Regions from separate parts of the Priestia sp. 179-F W1.4 NHS genome, predicted to be linked through region 2. Evidence: riboswitches for the same ligand, from Rfam matches in the RefSeq annotation. Region 2 holds a riboswitch; each other region holds the start of a gene.
The links. A riboswitch is a leader RNA that binds a small molecule or an ion and turns the genes downstream of it on or off. The one in region 2 is predicted to bind S-adenosylmethionine.

Region 1 (3,372 bases), on a different contig from region 2:
CTCTTATTTTATCAATTTGGCTTGTAGGCGGCCTGCAGCTAATGGGAATAGGTCTTGTCGGAGAATACATTGGCAAGATTTTCAACGAAGTGAAACAGCGTCCTAAATATGCGATTGAAAGAGATTTATATACAAAACACTCGTTAGACAAACAAAAAGATTTGCTGATGCATTAATTAAGAAGCTTCTCCTGAATGGAGAGGCTTTTTTGTTAAAGTGTTTATCATAATTTTTAAGGTAATAGGAGATGCTACTACTAAAATTTCTAAGGAGATCAAAATCTATGAAAAGACTACTTTATACAGTCAGCACTTTTTGTTTTGTTTGGCTTGCTTTTGCAACCATTCATGTCAGCGCTCTTTCGATTGAGAAACTTCCAATGAAGAAATCATCTGAACAATGGTCGGTCGAACTGACAAAAGCGAGCATGACGGGAGATAATCAGCTAAAGTGGAAAAATAACGTCTATCATACATATGGATTAACCGTTGAAAACATTGGAAAAGACGTAGAGCGTGTGCAGGTCCAAGCTTTTCGGCACGAAGGAAAAAATAAGGCGAAATACAGCTTGTTTTCTCCTATTGAAAGGTCTAACTTAAGCAAAAGCGGTCAGCGTTTTCGCTATGCCAATTTTGCTGTTCCTGGAAAAGCGGCAGGCTTAGACATCATGATTAACTGGACGGATGAACAAGGCAACCATCAAGAACATTTTGAATTTTAAAAAAAGTCTTCGCTTAGGCGAAGACTTTTTTTTGCAGGAATTTATCTCTGTATGTGGAAAACGAACACGAAAGGAGAGATTGTGATGATTGCAAAAGCTACTGAAGAAGAAATACAGGAAATTCGGACGAAATCTGCTGATGCGCTGTTTGAAGGAACAACGCATCAGTTTCAACCGTCAACTGAACGCGTAAATGAACTAATTGATAATGCCCTTGAAAAAGGGTGTTATTATTTAGTATCTAGACAAGAAAATAAACTTGCAGGCTGGGTTTTTGTCGGTCCATCTGCCGACTTCTTTTCAAAAGCAGAAATTGGCTTTATCTACGAGTTATATGTTTTACCAGAATACCGCGGGCAAGGTCTAGCCAAGCCGTTAATGCAAAAAGCAATTGATGAATTGTCTATCAAAGGATACCCTGAAATCAGACTCAGCGTTCATGCTGGGAATTTTGCACAGCATGTGTACCGTGAACTTGGATTTGTAGATAAACAAATATCAATGAGCCTACAGGTGGCAAAACGTCCGTAATGTTGGTGAATGTCAGCGAGTCCATAAAACATAAGATGTTATACATGCGATGAGGTTCGGTAATGAAAGTAAAAGTAAATAAGTAGCCCAAACGGCGCCTTTATCTAGTACTTCAACAGCTCCTCTACCTGTATGATCTGAGGAGGGGGGATCTTCAAGTGCGTTCATAATCAAAGCCGCTGCTGCTAAAATAATCCCTCCAATGCTTCCGGTTGTTTTGACAATTGCAATATGGAAAGTAGATGAAAAAGCAATGCTGAGAAGCAGCAGCAAGCTTCCCAAAAAAGCAGATAACATATATCGTTTCATGTGCTCACCATCCTTTATGAAAGCATACCATATTTTACTTCTTTTTTCTTTTTATTGAAAAGCTATTGACATAACATATAAAACATATTAGAATAGTCAGAAATAATTTAAAAACGAAATATTCTTATCTAGAGAGGTGGAGGGACTGGCCCTTTGAAGCCTCAGCAACCACAATTATTGAATGGTGCTAATTCCAGCATAGCCTAGCTCTGACAGATAAGAAGAGGAATCTTTTTCTATGATGAAATCCTCTTCTTAGGAAGAAACATTTCGTATAGAAAAGGTGATGACATTGAAAAATACACAACAGGCGCTAAGCGTTGATGATTATTTAGATCTATACTTGTTAGCAAAAGAACTAAAAGACGAAACGTGGCAGCAGGAAATTTTAGCCGCGCTAAAAACGAAGCAAAATCGTTCATTTGAAGACAAACAATCCGCACTCGTTCAAGAAATATGGGAAGATTTTAAACAGTTAAATGAAGATATTTCTTTTACGTATCGCTTAATTCAAGAAGAGCCAACTAATGAACAGTTTCAAGTTAAATTAAGGAACTTGAGAGAACGGCGGATCACGCTGAGTCGTGAATTATATTTAGCTAAAAAACAGTATGTTGAACACACGCAGTAAAAGGATCCGCTTGATAAACAAGCGGTTTTTTTGCATGTAAATGTTAGAAGCGTTCTATTTCGGGTAGTAAATAGATAAGACAAAAAAAGGAGGGATAACAGTGGCCCAAGGTGTATTATGTGAAGTGAATGAGTGCATGTATTGGAAATCGGGAAATAAATGCAGTGCAGAGTCCATTTACGTTGTGAGTCCTGAAAGTAGTCACCATGTTTCTGAAACGGAAGAACCTGGCTGTAAAACTTTTGAACCCGCGAGATAAATGCTAGTTTTATAAAAAAGCATAAAATGAACGATGCGCTGACGGAGTTGAGTCGGCGTTTTTCTATTTTTTAAAAAATACTATTACTTAGGTGCGATAATAAATACATAGTAAAAAAGCAGTGTCTACGTCTAATTGTGCGTTTAAACAAAATGATACGATAATTTTTTTGTTTTTCGACAAAAGAAAAACGAGAGAAAGGTGATAGAATAAAAATATACAGCCTAGCTGACTTTTAGCATAAATTTATATGAAAGCGCTAACAAAAAAGCTGTATTCATCTCGTTTTGACAGATTGGAAAAAGGGGAGACGTTTATGCAGGGGAAAACTCAGGGGAAAGAATTGAAACGCGGGTTAGAAGAAAGACATGTGACGCTGATGTCCTTAGGAGCAGCCATAGGGGTAGGGCTGTTTCTTGGATCTGCATCTGCTATTAAATTAGCAGGGCCGGGAATATTATTGGCGTATGGATTTAGCGGAATGATTATGTTTTTTATTATGAGAGCACTTGGAGAAATGGCGATTCAAAAACCTGTTGCAGGTTCATTCAGCAAGTACGCGCGCGACTATTTAGGGCCCCTTGCTGGTTATCTAACAGGTTGGAACTACTGGTTTTTATGGGTTGTAACATGTATGGCTGAAATTACAGCCGTTGGTATTTATATGGGATATTGGTATCCGGATGTACCAAACTGGATTTGGGCGTTATCGGCGCTTGTCATCATGACAACAGTTAACTTCTTAGCTGTTAAGGCATATGGTGAACTGGAATTTTGGTTTGCACTTATTAAAATTTTAGCGATTGTGTTAATGATTGCCGTTGGATTATTAATGATTGTGTTTGGAATCGGGAACAGCGGCGTTGCGACGGGTATTAAAAACTTATGGGACAACGGCGGGCTGTTCCCGAACGGATTCAA
Region 2 (3,372 bases):
GGTCCTAAAGGATGGATCTTTTAAAAATCTTAGTGGTTGGGCCCAAGAGATTGCAACCAAACGAGCTCGCTTAGGGAATCCTCTTTACCTGAGTATCCGTCATTTCAAAAAGTTTCGTGCTATTTTTCTTAACAAGGTTGAAGCATTTATAAGCCTCCATCAGTCTAGTATTACACAACAAGATATTATTCTATGGAACAGAACCTTAAACGAAGCCTTTGACCGGATGATTGAACTCTTTACCATGTATTATGGACAAGTAGCAGAGGCGCAAGTATATGCTCAAAAAAAGCTAATTTCAGAACTGAGTACACCAATCATTAGTATTTCAGATACAGTTGGTGTTCTTCCTATAATTGGTCAGATCGATGACTATAAGAGCAATGACTTTGCGGGAAAAATTATGATGCAGGCAAAAGACCTTGAATTGTCTTGCCTAATCATTGATCTATCAGGTGTACCTTCCATTGATACAATGATGACCAATGAATTGTTTCAAGTCGTAAACATGTTAGAATTGCTAGGAATTGATACAACGATTACAGGTATCCGTCCAGAAATTGCTTTAACAGCCGTTCAATTGGGTATAGACTTCAGTAAAATAAGAACCTATGGAAAACTAAAGGACGCAGTAAGTGACCTTTTGCATATAAGGTAAAAGAATTATAGCAGCAGGAAGACTACCAATGGAAGGTAGTCTTCTTATTGTTGGATAGAAATAAAGACGGAATAGCTAGTAACTAAGCATCAATTGAAATTAGTAATTTAACTTATCAAAAGAAGGGTTTATTTTATTGTTATTGAATCTGTACAAGACGTTTTATCTCAAATCTCAATTCCAGAGAGGGGAAATGACAATGGCCATTGGAAGAGAACGAGCTGCAAGGAGTATTTTGGGTCAATCAGGATTGAGGAATAGGAATCCAGAAAACGCTATGCTTGATGAAAAAGATAAAAAATCTCGTACCTCAGATTTTGAAAAAGTTCCCACTCCTCGTCAGGGGTCTACTCGAACAGCAAGGATGGCAGAAGAATATAGGGCTGAATATAAAAGGGTAAAAAGAAGAGAGCAATTTTTGCAAGATACAATAGATTTATTAAACGATTGTAATAACAAGCAATCTGTTGAAGAGTTAAAGGAATTAATTAATTTAGCAAAAGAACGATTAACTATGTATAAAGGCAAATAGAAATTATTTCTTTTTTTATCAATGAAGTGCTGTAATATGAATACGTTCACATTCACATTGATGTGAGTGCATTTTTGCTAGGAGAGAGCAGCCAGTATATGATGGTTGCTCTTTTCGTATTTGTAAGAAGATGTGACTATATGAAAGATTGGTTTAGCGTATTCGCTCTAAGAAATGAATCAAAGAGAGAAATTAGAAGTGAGGAATAGCGCTCCTTGCAAAGTGCAATGAAGAGGCTAGGTATAATGGAGTCAGATATTTTTTGAATACAATTGGTGAAGATAAATAACAATTAGGTAATGGAGCCAAATTCTTTAAATACTATGTAGCTATTGCGATAAGCTTTCCTGTCCAAACCAAAAACAAAGAAGAACCCTTACTGTAGTAGGTAATGAGGAAGTAATGAGATAAGAGATGTGCTATTTCTGATTTTCCAATTTTTTGTTGACAAGCTAAGAAAACAAGTGTAATATTTCTTCTAGTTAAATAAATTGAATATTCTTATCTCGAGAGGTGGAGGGACTGGCCCTAGGAAGCCTCGGCAACAGACTGTTAAAGTACTGTGCCAATTCCAGTAGCAATTTGCTTGAAGATAAGAAGAGAACCCATAACGATTATTAACCTCTTCTTATTTTTAAGAAGAGGTTTTTTATTTTAAAAAGAAAGAAGGAAACAAACTCATGACAAAGACACTAGTGAAGGCTCCATTTAAAGCTGATCACGTAGGCAGCTTTTTACGCACAACTCCCCTTAAAGAAGCAAGAAAAGCGTATGCAAATGGTACAATTAATGAAGCCGATCTAAAATCTGTAGAGGATAAAGAAATTGAAAAGCTTGTCCAGAAGCAAATTGAAGTAGGTCTTAAATCTATCACGGACGGTGAATTTAGACGTTCTTGGTGGCATTTGGACTTCTTATCAGGCTTAGAAGGTGTAGAGCTGTTTGAGACAGAATATATCAGCCAATTCAAGGGTGCAAAAACCAAAAATAACGCGATTAAGGTAGTAGGTAAAGTAGACTTCAATCATCATTATATGGTAGAACATTTCACGTTTTTAAAAGGAGCTGTCGAACGCCATGGTGATGGAAGCCAAGTCGCTAAATTCTCACTTCCAAGCCCAAACATGTTATTTACTCGAATTCAAGAAGATACATATTACAATGGAAACAGAGATCAATTTTATCATGATACTGTGGCTGCTTATCAGAAAGCGATTCAAGCCTTTTACGACGCAGGCTGCCGTTACCTACAATTAGACGATACTTCGTGGATTGATTTTGTTTCTGAAGAACGAATCAATGCGGTTGTTGAGAAGCTGGGTATGGATGTAAAAGACATTATCAATACTCGAGTAAGTTGTTTAAATGATGCTATTTCTAAAAAGCCTGAAGATATGCTCATTACTATGCATATTTGCCGTGGAAACTTTAGATCTACTTATATCACAAGTGGTGGCTATGATACTATATCCGATGCAATCTTTACTAACTTACATGTAGATGGGCTTTTTCTTGAATATGATGATAACCGTTCAGGAGATTTTGAACCATTAAAAAGCTTTACAGGTAACAATCAAACTGTTGTTTTAGGGTTAGTAACATCTAAATTTCCTACACTAGAAGATACTGAGGTTATTAAGCAAAGAATTCAAGAAGCAAGTCAGTATGTTCCTCTAGCTAACTTGTCATTGAGTCCGCAATGTGGCTTTGCAAGTACAGAAGAAGGAAATGTATTAACAGAAGAGGAACAGTGGAATAAAATTAGTCACATAATTAAAATTGCTCAAGATGTCTGGGGAGCCAACTAAAAAGTGAGAATCGCTTTTTAATTTTACATAAGTAGCATTCTAGATGTGTTGAAATACGATAAATAGGCGGATCTTATAACCGAAAAAAGGAAGAATGAAGTTCATTCTTCCTTCAGCCATTATTATAAAGTTTTATTAGAAACGTCCTCCGCCAAGTTGTTGCTCAGCCATTTGTACAAGACGCTTAGTGATTTCGCCACCTACTGATCCGTTTGCACGTGCAGTTGTGTCAGCACCAAGGTTTACACCAAATTCGCTCGCAATTTCATACTTCATTTGATCGATTGCTTGTTCAGCACCATATACTAATAACTCGTTGTTGTTGCTGCTTTTGTTGTTTGCCATGTTGTGTCACCTCCTTGTTTCTTTTAAAG
Region 3 (3,372 bases), on a different contig from region 2:
AAAACAAGGCAGCCGATAATAAAAAGAAGCCGTACTAAAATAGAACGACGAAAAAGTCGGAATAATAGCCATTCCATCATAAAAAAACCTCCAGTGATTAGTCATAGCCACAGTATGACCATTTTTCACTAAAGGTATAAGATATCTTTATCTTTTTACTTCGTAATATTCAATCCATTCTTTGTCTGGACCGTAGAAAAATAAGTATCTTGCTCCATTTGGCAAAGTTACAATGTTTTCTTCCACAAATGAAACGCCTGCTGATTTTAAACGCTCAAACTCCTCTTCAATTCCATCTACTGCCAGCGCAAAATGATGAACTTTACCTTCACTAGGTAAGCTTGAGTTATACCCTTGAATTAACTCTACGATTACATTGCCTTCTAAACCTAGAAAAGCTAGCTTCAAAGACGGATCGGTATGTGGTAGTGTTTCGATGAGCTCCAATCCCACTTTTTGTGTATAGAACTCAATAGATTCTTCTATATCCTTTACTTGAACGCCTACATGTTCAAATTTTAAAATTGCCATATGCATCACCCGTATCTATAGTATGTAAAAACTATGAAATATATTAAAGAGAAAGGATAGATAAGTCAAGATAGGGCTGCTTATCAGGAAAGGGCTCTTAAATCATATTTTTGCTGGAGTGAATAGGGTAGAGGCTTCCATCAAGAGCAAACGAAATCTTACCTGTTTCTTCAGATACAACTAAAATTAATGCATCCGATTTTTCCGACATTCCAATTGCTGCACGGTGACGTGTTCCCAACTTTTTGTTCGTTGAAATAATAGACGAGAGAGGTAAAACATTAGCAGCTGAAATAAGCTGATTATTTCTAATTAGGACGGCTCCGTCATGTAAGGGTGTCCCTGGATAGAACAGTGTCTCAACTAGCGTAGCGCTGACAGGAGCTTGAATAGGCATTCCTTTTTGAATAAGAGGATCAACATTTTGTTCCCGTTCAATGACAATTAAAGCGCCGTGACGTTTCTCAGAGAGGTTATGAATAGCTAGGGACAGAGCAGCGTATTCAAATGTATAAGGCGATAAGTAATGACGCAAGTAATAAGAGGCGGCCGTAGCTTGAACATCTTGAAATAACCTTCTCATCTCCTCAAAATCACATAAAATACAATGATCACTCGTGTCTAAATGTTTAATTAAATTAGAGGCTTCAGTTGAAATCTGCTGTAAATATGTTCGCACATTATTTTTAATTGTATCGTCTAATTGAAAGGGTTGTCTCTCCATCTTATATAGCTCCTATCTGTCAGTCAGTGTTATCTGTAATGTGTGCTAATGTGGGTGAATTATCCGTAAAGCTCATAAATCCGTTATTAATTTTATAGAGAGATTTTGTATTTTATTTAGCAAGAGAACATAAAAAGTCGGGGGAAAAAGAAAGCGCTTTATAAACTGATATATTCACATTTGGATTAAATTTACATATGTTGTTTTAAATAAAAGTATAGATATTTCTGTGAATTTAAAGTATAGTTTTCTTATCGGATATATAATTTTTAATGTTGACAAATATTCTAAATATGCTAAAATTTTTAAAAAATGCTTATCAAGAGTGGTGGAGGGATCTGGCCCGCTGAACCCCGGCAACCTGCTTAGCAAGGTGCTAATTCCAGCAAAGTGTGTATCATTTTGAAAGATAAGGTGAAAATTATTGCCTACCCAGTCTTTCAATACGGAAGACTTTTTATTTTGATATAGCGCAAGAGATATTTTGAGGAGGGACAACGATGACTGTAAACCCCGACTTAAAACAAACCTTTGAACACGCCGAAGCAAAGTAAGAATTAAATAGTTTCGCTGACTAGACACACTAGAGGCGGTTTTATCCAATTCTAGTGGGTAAAACCGTCTTTTTTTATTGGATAACGCGGATAACTGAGAATTGGAGTGGAGAAAATGGCAGACTTATATACGTACGAAAACTGGAGCGATACATTTCCAGAGTTCGACAGTAAAGATGAAACAAAAGGAGCCCTTTCAGCATTGCAGTGGGCGTATGATACCTACGGAGATTCAATTATTTATGCGTCAAGCTTTGGGATCGAAGGAATCGTGTTAATTGATTTAATTTCAAAAGTGAAAAAAGATGCTGAAATTGTCTTTTTAGATACAGGGGTTCATTTTAAAGAAACATATGAAGTGATTGATGCAATTAAAGAACGCTTCCCTGATTTACGTATTCATATGAAAAAGCCGGATTTAACTCTTGCAGAACAAGCTGAAAAACATGGAGATGAGCTTTGGAAGAGTCAGCCTAACCTATGCTGTCAAATTCGAAAAATCATTCCGCTAAGAGAATCCCTTGCTCCTTATGATGCGTGGATTTCTGGTTTGAGACGCGAGCAGTCTGAGTCTCGTGCCAACACGAATTATTTTAATAAAGATGAGAAATTCAAGAAGGTGAAAGTTTGTCCGTTAATTCATTGGTCATGGAAAGAAATTTGGCGTTATGTGTATAAGCATGATTTGCCATACAACAAACTTCATGATCAAGGCTACCCAAGTATCGGCTGTGAGCCCTGTACCGCACCTGCCTATAATGTAGACGATTTACGTTCAGGAAGATGGGCAGGTACACAAAAAGTGGAGTGCGGATTACACGAATCTTAAATACGAAAGAGCTGAATAAATGATGCTTTTATATGTTGCCTTTATCATTGCGCTTTTTTTTGCAATGAATATTGGGGCAAGCGGTGCAGCAGCTGCTATGGGCGTTTCATACGGCTCCGGTGCAATTAAAAAGCGAAGAGTGGCCCTGTTCATCTGTGCTGTAGGAATTGTGCTCGGAGCTGTTACCGGAGGCGGTGAGGTGGTAAAAACCATCAGTTCAGGTATCATACCTGAAAAACTGCTGTCAGTAGAATTAGTTATTATCATTCTGGCTGCTGCAACGCTGTCACTCTTTTTCGCGAATTTGATTGGTATCCCTTTATCAACAAGTGAAGTAACAGTTGGCTCAGTTGTTGGAGTAGGGGTAGCTTATCAATCTCTGTATGTAGAAAAACTTTTAATTGTCATGTCTTTTTGGATTATTGTTCCACTAGTTTCATTTGTTATTGCTTTTTTGATTGGGAAAGTGATAAAGCGCAGAGCGCATAAAAAAGAAGCAGAGGGAAAGTGGAAAAGAGTTTTAACGATTTTAGTTATTGCAACGGGATTCTTTGAAGCCTTCTCAGCTGGAATGAACAATGTGGCAAATGCTGTCGGTCCTCTAGTAGGAGCTGGATTAATGGATGCTACAACGGGTGTCATAGCAGGAGGATTGGCGGTGGCGCTCGGAGCTCTTTTACTAGGAGGCCGAGTTATTGAAACAAACGGAAAAAAAATTACTCGCTATTCTGTAG
Region 4 (3,372 bases), on a different contig from region 2:
TTTTTTTATTCGAGATACAGCTTCTCTCATGCGCTCTTCATCCGTCAGCAGTCCTACGCGCACATAGCCTTCACCATATGTTCCGAAGCCTACTCCAGGTGCCACTACAACGTGGGCTTTTTCAAGAAGTAAATCTGAAAATTGTTCAGAAGTATATCCTTTAGGAACTTTTAGCCATGCAAAAAAGGAGCCCGCTGGAGATGTAACGTCCCAACCAATTTCTTGAAGCCCTTGAATAAAGGTATTGCGTCTAGATTCATATCGCTTAACTAAATCATTCACACATTGTTGAGATTCTAACAGAGCTGCCGCTGCTGCCTCTTGAACCGCCCCAAAGAGGCTGACATACATATGATCTTGAAGAAGATTAATAGCTTCTACTACACTTTCATTTCCTACAGCAAATCCAACTCGCCATCCCGCCATGTTATACGTTTTAGAAAGAGTATAAATTTCAATTCCCGTCTCTTTTGCACCAGGAGTCTGTAAAAAGCTGATTGGCTTTTCACCATCAAATCCAATGGCTCCGTAGGCAAAGTCGTGTACCACACAAATATCGTGCTTGGCAGCAAACGCCACGGTGTCTTCAAAAAATTCTGCCGTTGCCACTGCACCGGTAGGATTATTCGGATAGTTTAAAAACATGAGCTTTGCCTGTTCTTTAGCACGTTCACCTATCTCTTCGTATACGGGCAGAAAATGATTTTCAGCCGTGAGCGGCATCACTTCCATCTTTGCTTTTGCAAGCTCTACTCCAGACCAGTAATCAGGATATCCAGGATCCGGAACCAGCACCGTATCTCCAGGGTTTAATAAGCACTGCGGAATTTCTACAAGTCCACCCTTCCCGCCAAACAAAATAGCTACTTCTTTTTCAGGATCCACATCAACGCCATATTCTCGTTTATAAAAAGTCGCAACGGCCTCTTTTAAAAACTGGTGTCCCCGAAATGGAGAATATTTATGATGCACAGGATTAGCACTTGCTTTTTGGAGTGTTTCTACAATATGTGAAGGAGTAGGCTGATCAGGATTTCCCTGCCCTAAGTTAATAACGTCGTGCCCTTGGGCCATTACTTTTCCTACCTTGCCTACAAGTGATGCAAAAAATTGTTTTGGTAAACTTTTTAATAGTTCCGATTGCTCAAATTGTTTCATCATCGCACACCTTCTCAAAAAATTCTTGAAATTCTAGTCACAAATAATATATTGTAATACTCAACTTGTAAAGTCATTTTTTTCAACTACTAAAAAAAGGACGGATGATAAAGTGAGTGTAAAAATCACGTGTTTGCAGCTTGATATTGCGTTTGGAAACCCAACTAAAAACCGAAAATATATTCAACAAAAAATGACGGAAGCTCTAAAAGAAAACCCTGACATCCTTGTGCTTCCTGAGCTATGGGATACAGCTTATGATTTGACGCGGCTAGACGAAATTGCCGATGATGAAGGACAGCAGGCCAAGCAATTAATCTCTCAATTTGCTAAAACGAACGAAGTAAATATTGTGGCAGGTTCGATCGCGAAAAAAACAGAGCAAGGCGTCACAAATACGATGTATATTTTTGACCGAAAAGGTCGTGAAGTGTCACAATACAGTAAGCTGCACTTATTTAAATTAATGGATGAGCACCTCTATCTAGAAGCAGGAACAGCAAAAAATCTTTTTACACTTGAACAGTCTTTATGCGCAGGAGTTATTTGTTACGATATTCGTTTTCCAGAATGGATTCGCGTGCATACTAGCAGCGGAGCAGAAGTCTTATTTGTTGTTGCTCAGTGGCCGGCTCCAAGACTTGCCCATTGGAAAGCACTGCTCATTAGCCGCGCAATCGAAAATCAATGCTATGTAATCGCGTGTAATCGTGTAGGCCAAGATCCTAATAACACATTTGCCGGACATTCCTTAGTCATCGATCCGTGGGGAGAAATAATCGCTGAAGCTGGCGATAGCGAAGAACTTTTAAGTGCCGACGTTAACCTGGAACTTGTAAAAGAAATTCGTAAACAAATTCCTGTCTTTACAGATCGCCGCACAGAATTTTATTAATTATGTATTGACAGCCGTTTTTTTGCATGATACGATTTTCACCAGATAACATAAAATTTTCAAACAAATCAAAATTGAATAAGTAATCGTACTCTTATCAAGAGTTGGCTGAGGGATTTGGCCCTGTGAAGCCCAGCAACCGACCGTCATTCCATCCTAAGGTGGATCACACCCGTAAAACATGTTTTTACAAAGGCACGGTGCTAATTCCAACAGAAAGTAATTCTTTCTGGCAGATAAGAGGTTTGAACACTACAATCAAGCCTCTTTCCAACGAAAGAGGCTTTTATATTTTCTAAAATTATAAAAGCCTCCATACATTCTTAAACCTATTAACTTAGTAAACAAATCAGTTTAATAAACTATGGAGGGATTCTAATGTCAACAACAAAAACAGAGAAGTATCAGCCTTTAACAGAAATTTCAGCAATCAAACTTGTGAAAAAGCTAGGTCTCTTTGATGCCACAGAAGCACTGACTGCCCGTGAAATCGGTGATGGCAACTTAAATCTCGTCTTTCACATCATAAATGATCAAACGAATAAATCCATTATCGTCAAACAAGCACTTCCCTATGCAAAAGTTGTAGGCGAAAGCTGGCCTCTATCCTTGAACCGTGCCACGATTGAAAGCAATGCGCTCAAGCAATTCGGTGCATTTACCCCTGAACTCGTACCAGCTGTGTATTACCACGATGAAACGCTTGCTGTTACGGTCATGGAAGATCTGTCTCATTTAACGATTTCCCGCGCCGGACTTATTCAAGGAGAAAGTTATCCCCTGCTTTCACAGCATATCGGTTCTTTTCTAGGACATATTGCGTTCAAAACGTCGGATTTTGCCTTAAAGCCTCAGGATAAAAAAGAAGAAGTCGTCAAGTACAGCAATCCGGACTTATGCAATATTACGGAAGATTTAGTTTTTACAGATCCTTTTTTTGATATCGATACAAATGAATTTGAAGAAGCGCTGCGTCCTGATGTAGAAGAATTGTGGAACGATGGAGATGTAAAGCTACAAGCAGCAAAATTAAAATATAAATTTTTAACAAATGCCCAAACGCTAATTCACGGTGATTTACATACAGGAAGCATATTTGCTAGCAGTCAAGAAACGAAAGTGATTGATCCAGAGTTTGCTTTTTACGGTCCGTTTGGATTCGATTTAGGCCAATTTGTTGCGAATTTATTTTTAAATGCTCTTTCTCGAAAAACAGATCGCGAACCGTTATTTGCACACATTACGAACACATGGAACGTATTTAAAGATACCTTTACTGCGCTTTGGCATTCTGAAAACATTGAACCTTTCGCTAAAGA

Region 1: it holds a riboswitch for S-adenosylmethionine, as region 2 does, so the genes downstream of both, ACH0CI_RS04710 (hypothetical protein) here and ACH0CI_RS26400 (5-methyltetrahydropteroyltriglutamate--homocysteine S-methyltransferase) in region 2, are expected to answer to the same signal.
Region 3: it holds a riboswitch for S-adenosylmethionine, as region 2 does, so the genes downstream of both, ACH0CI_RS20405 (phosphoadenylyl-sulfate reductase) here and ACH0CI_RS26400 (5-methyltetrahydropteroyltriglutamate--homocysteine S-methyltransferase) in region 2, are expected to answer to the same signal.
Region 4: it holds a riboswitch for S-adenosylmethionine, as region 2 does, so the genes downstream of both, mtnK (S-methyl-5-thioribose kinase) here and ACH0CI_RS26400 (5-methyltetrahydropteroyltriglutamate--homocysteine S-methyltransferase) in region 2, are expected to answer to the same signal.

Annotation. Positions count from the first base shown of each region.
Region 1 is NZ_JBIQFF010000001.1:919,456-922,827, forward strand. It holds gene ACH0CI_RS04690 (glycosyltransferase family 2 protein) at 1-176, shown strand, start outside; gene ACH0CI_RS04695 (hypothetical protein) at 284-721, shown strand; gene ACH0CI_RS04700 (GNAT family N-acetyltransferase) at 806-1,252, shown strand; gene ACH0CI_RS04705 (hypothetical protein) at 1,265-1,561, opposite strand; SAM riboswitch class I at 1,683-1,784, shown strand; gene ACH0CI_RS04710 (hypothetical protein) at 1,848-2,192, shown strand; gene ACH0CI_RS04715 (DUF1540 domain-containing protein) at 2,293-2,451, shown strand; gene alaP (alanine permease AlaP) at 2,768-3,372, shown strand, end outside.
Region 2 is NZ_JBIQFF010000017.1:12,670-16,041, forward strand. It holds gene ACH0CI_RS26390 (STAS domain-containing protein) at 1-658, shown strand, start outside; gene ACH0CI_RS26395 (hypothetical protein) at 858-1,190, shown strand; SAM riboswitch class I at 1,689-1,789, shown strand; gene ACH0CI_RS26400 (5-methyltetrahydropteroyltriglutamate--homocysteine S-methyltransferase) at 1,871-2,998, shown strand; gene ACH0CI_RS26405 (alpha/beta-type small acid-soluble spore protein) at 3,134-3,343, opposite strand.
Region 3 is NZ_JBIQFF010000004.1:359,856-363,227, forward strand. It holds gene ACH0CI_RS20390 (potassium channel family protein) at 1-80, opposite strand, end outside; gene ACH0CI_RS20395 (VOC family protein) at 148-531, opposite strand; gene cdaS (sporulation-specific diadenylate cyclase CdaS) at 629-1,255, opposite strand; SAM riboswitch class I at 1,569-1,671, shown strand; gene ACH0CI_RS20405 (phosphoadenylyl-sulfate reductase) at 1,925-2,638, shown strand; gene ACH0CI_RS20410 (sulfate permease) at 2,658-3,372, shown strand, end outside.
Region 4 is NZ_JBIQFF010000002.1:503,555-506,926, forward strand. It holds gene ACH0CI_RS13075 (pyridoxal phosphate-dependent aminotransferase) at 1-1,158, opposite strand, end outside; gene ACH0CI_RS13080 (carbon-nitrogen family hydrolase) at 1,271-2,053, shown strand; SAM riboswitch class I at 2,145-2,296, shown strand; gene mtnK (S-methyl-5-thioribose kinase) at 2,432-3,372, shown strand, end outside.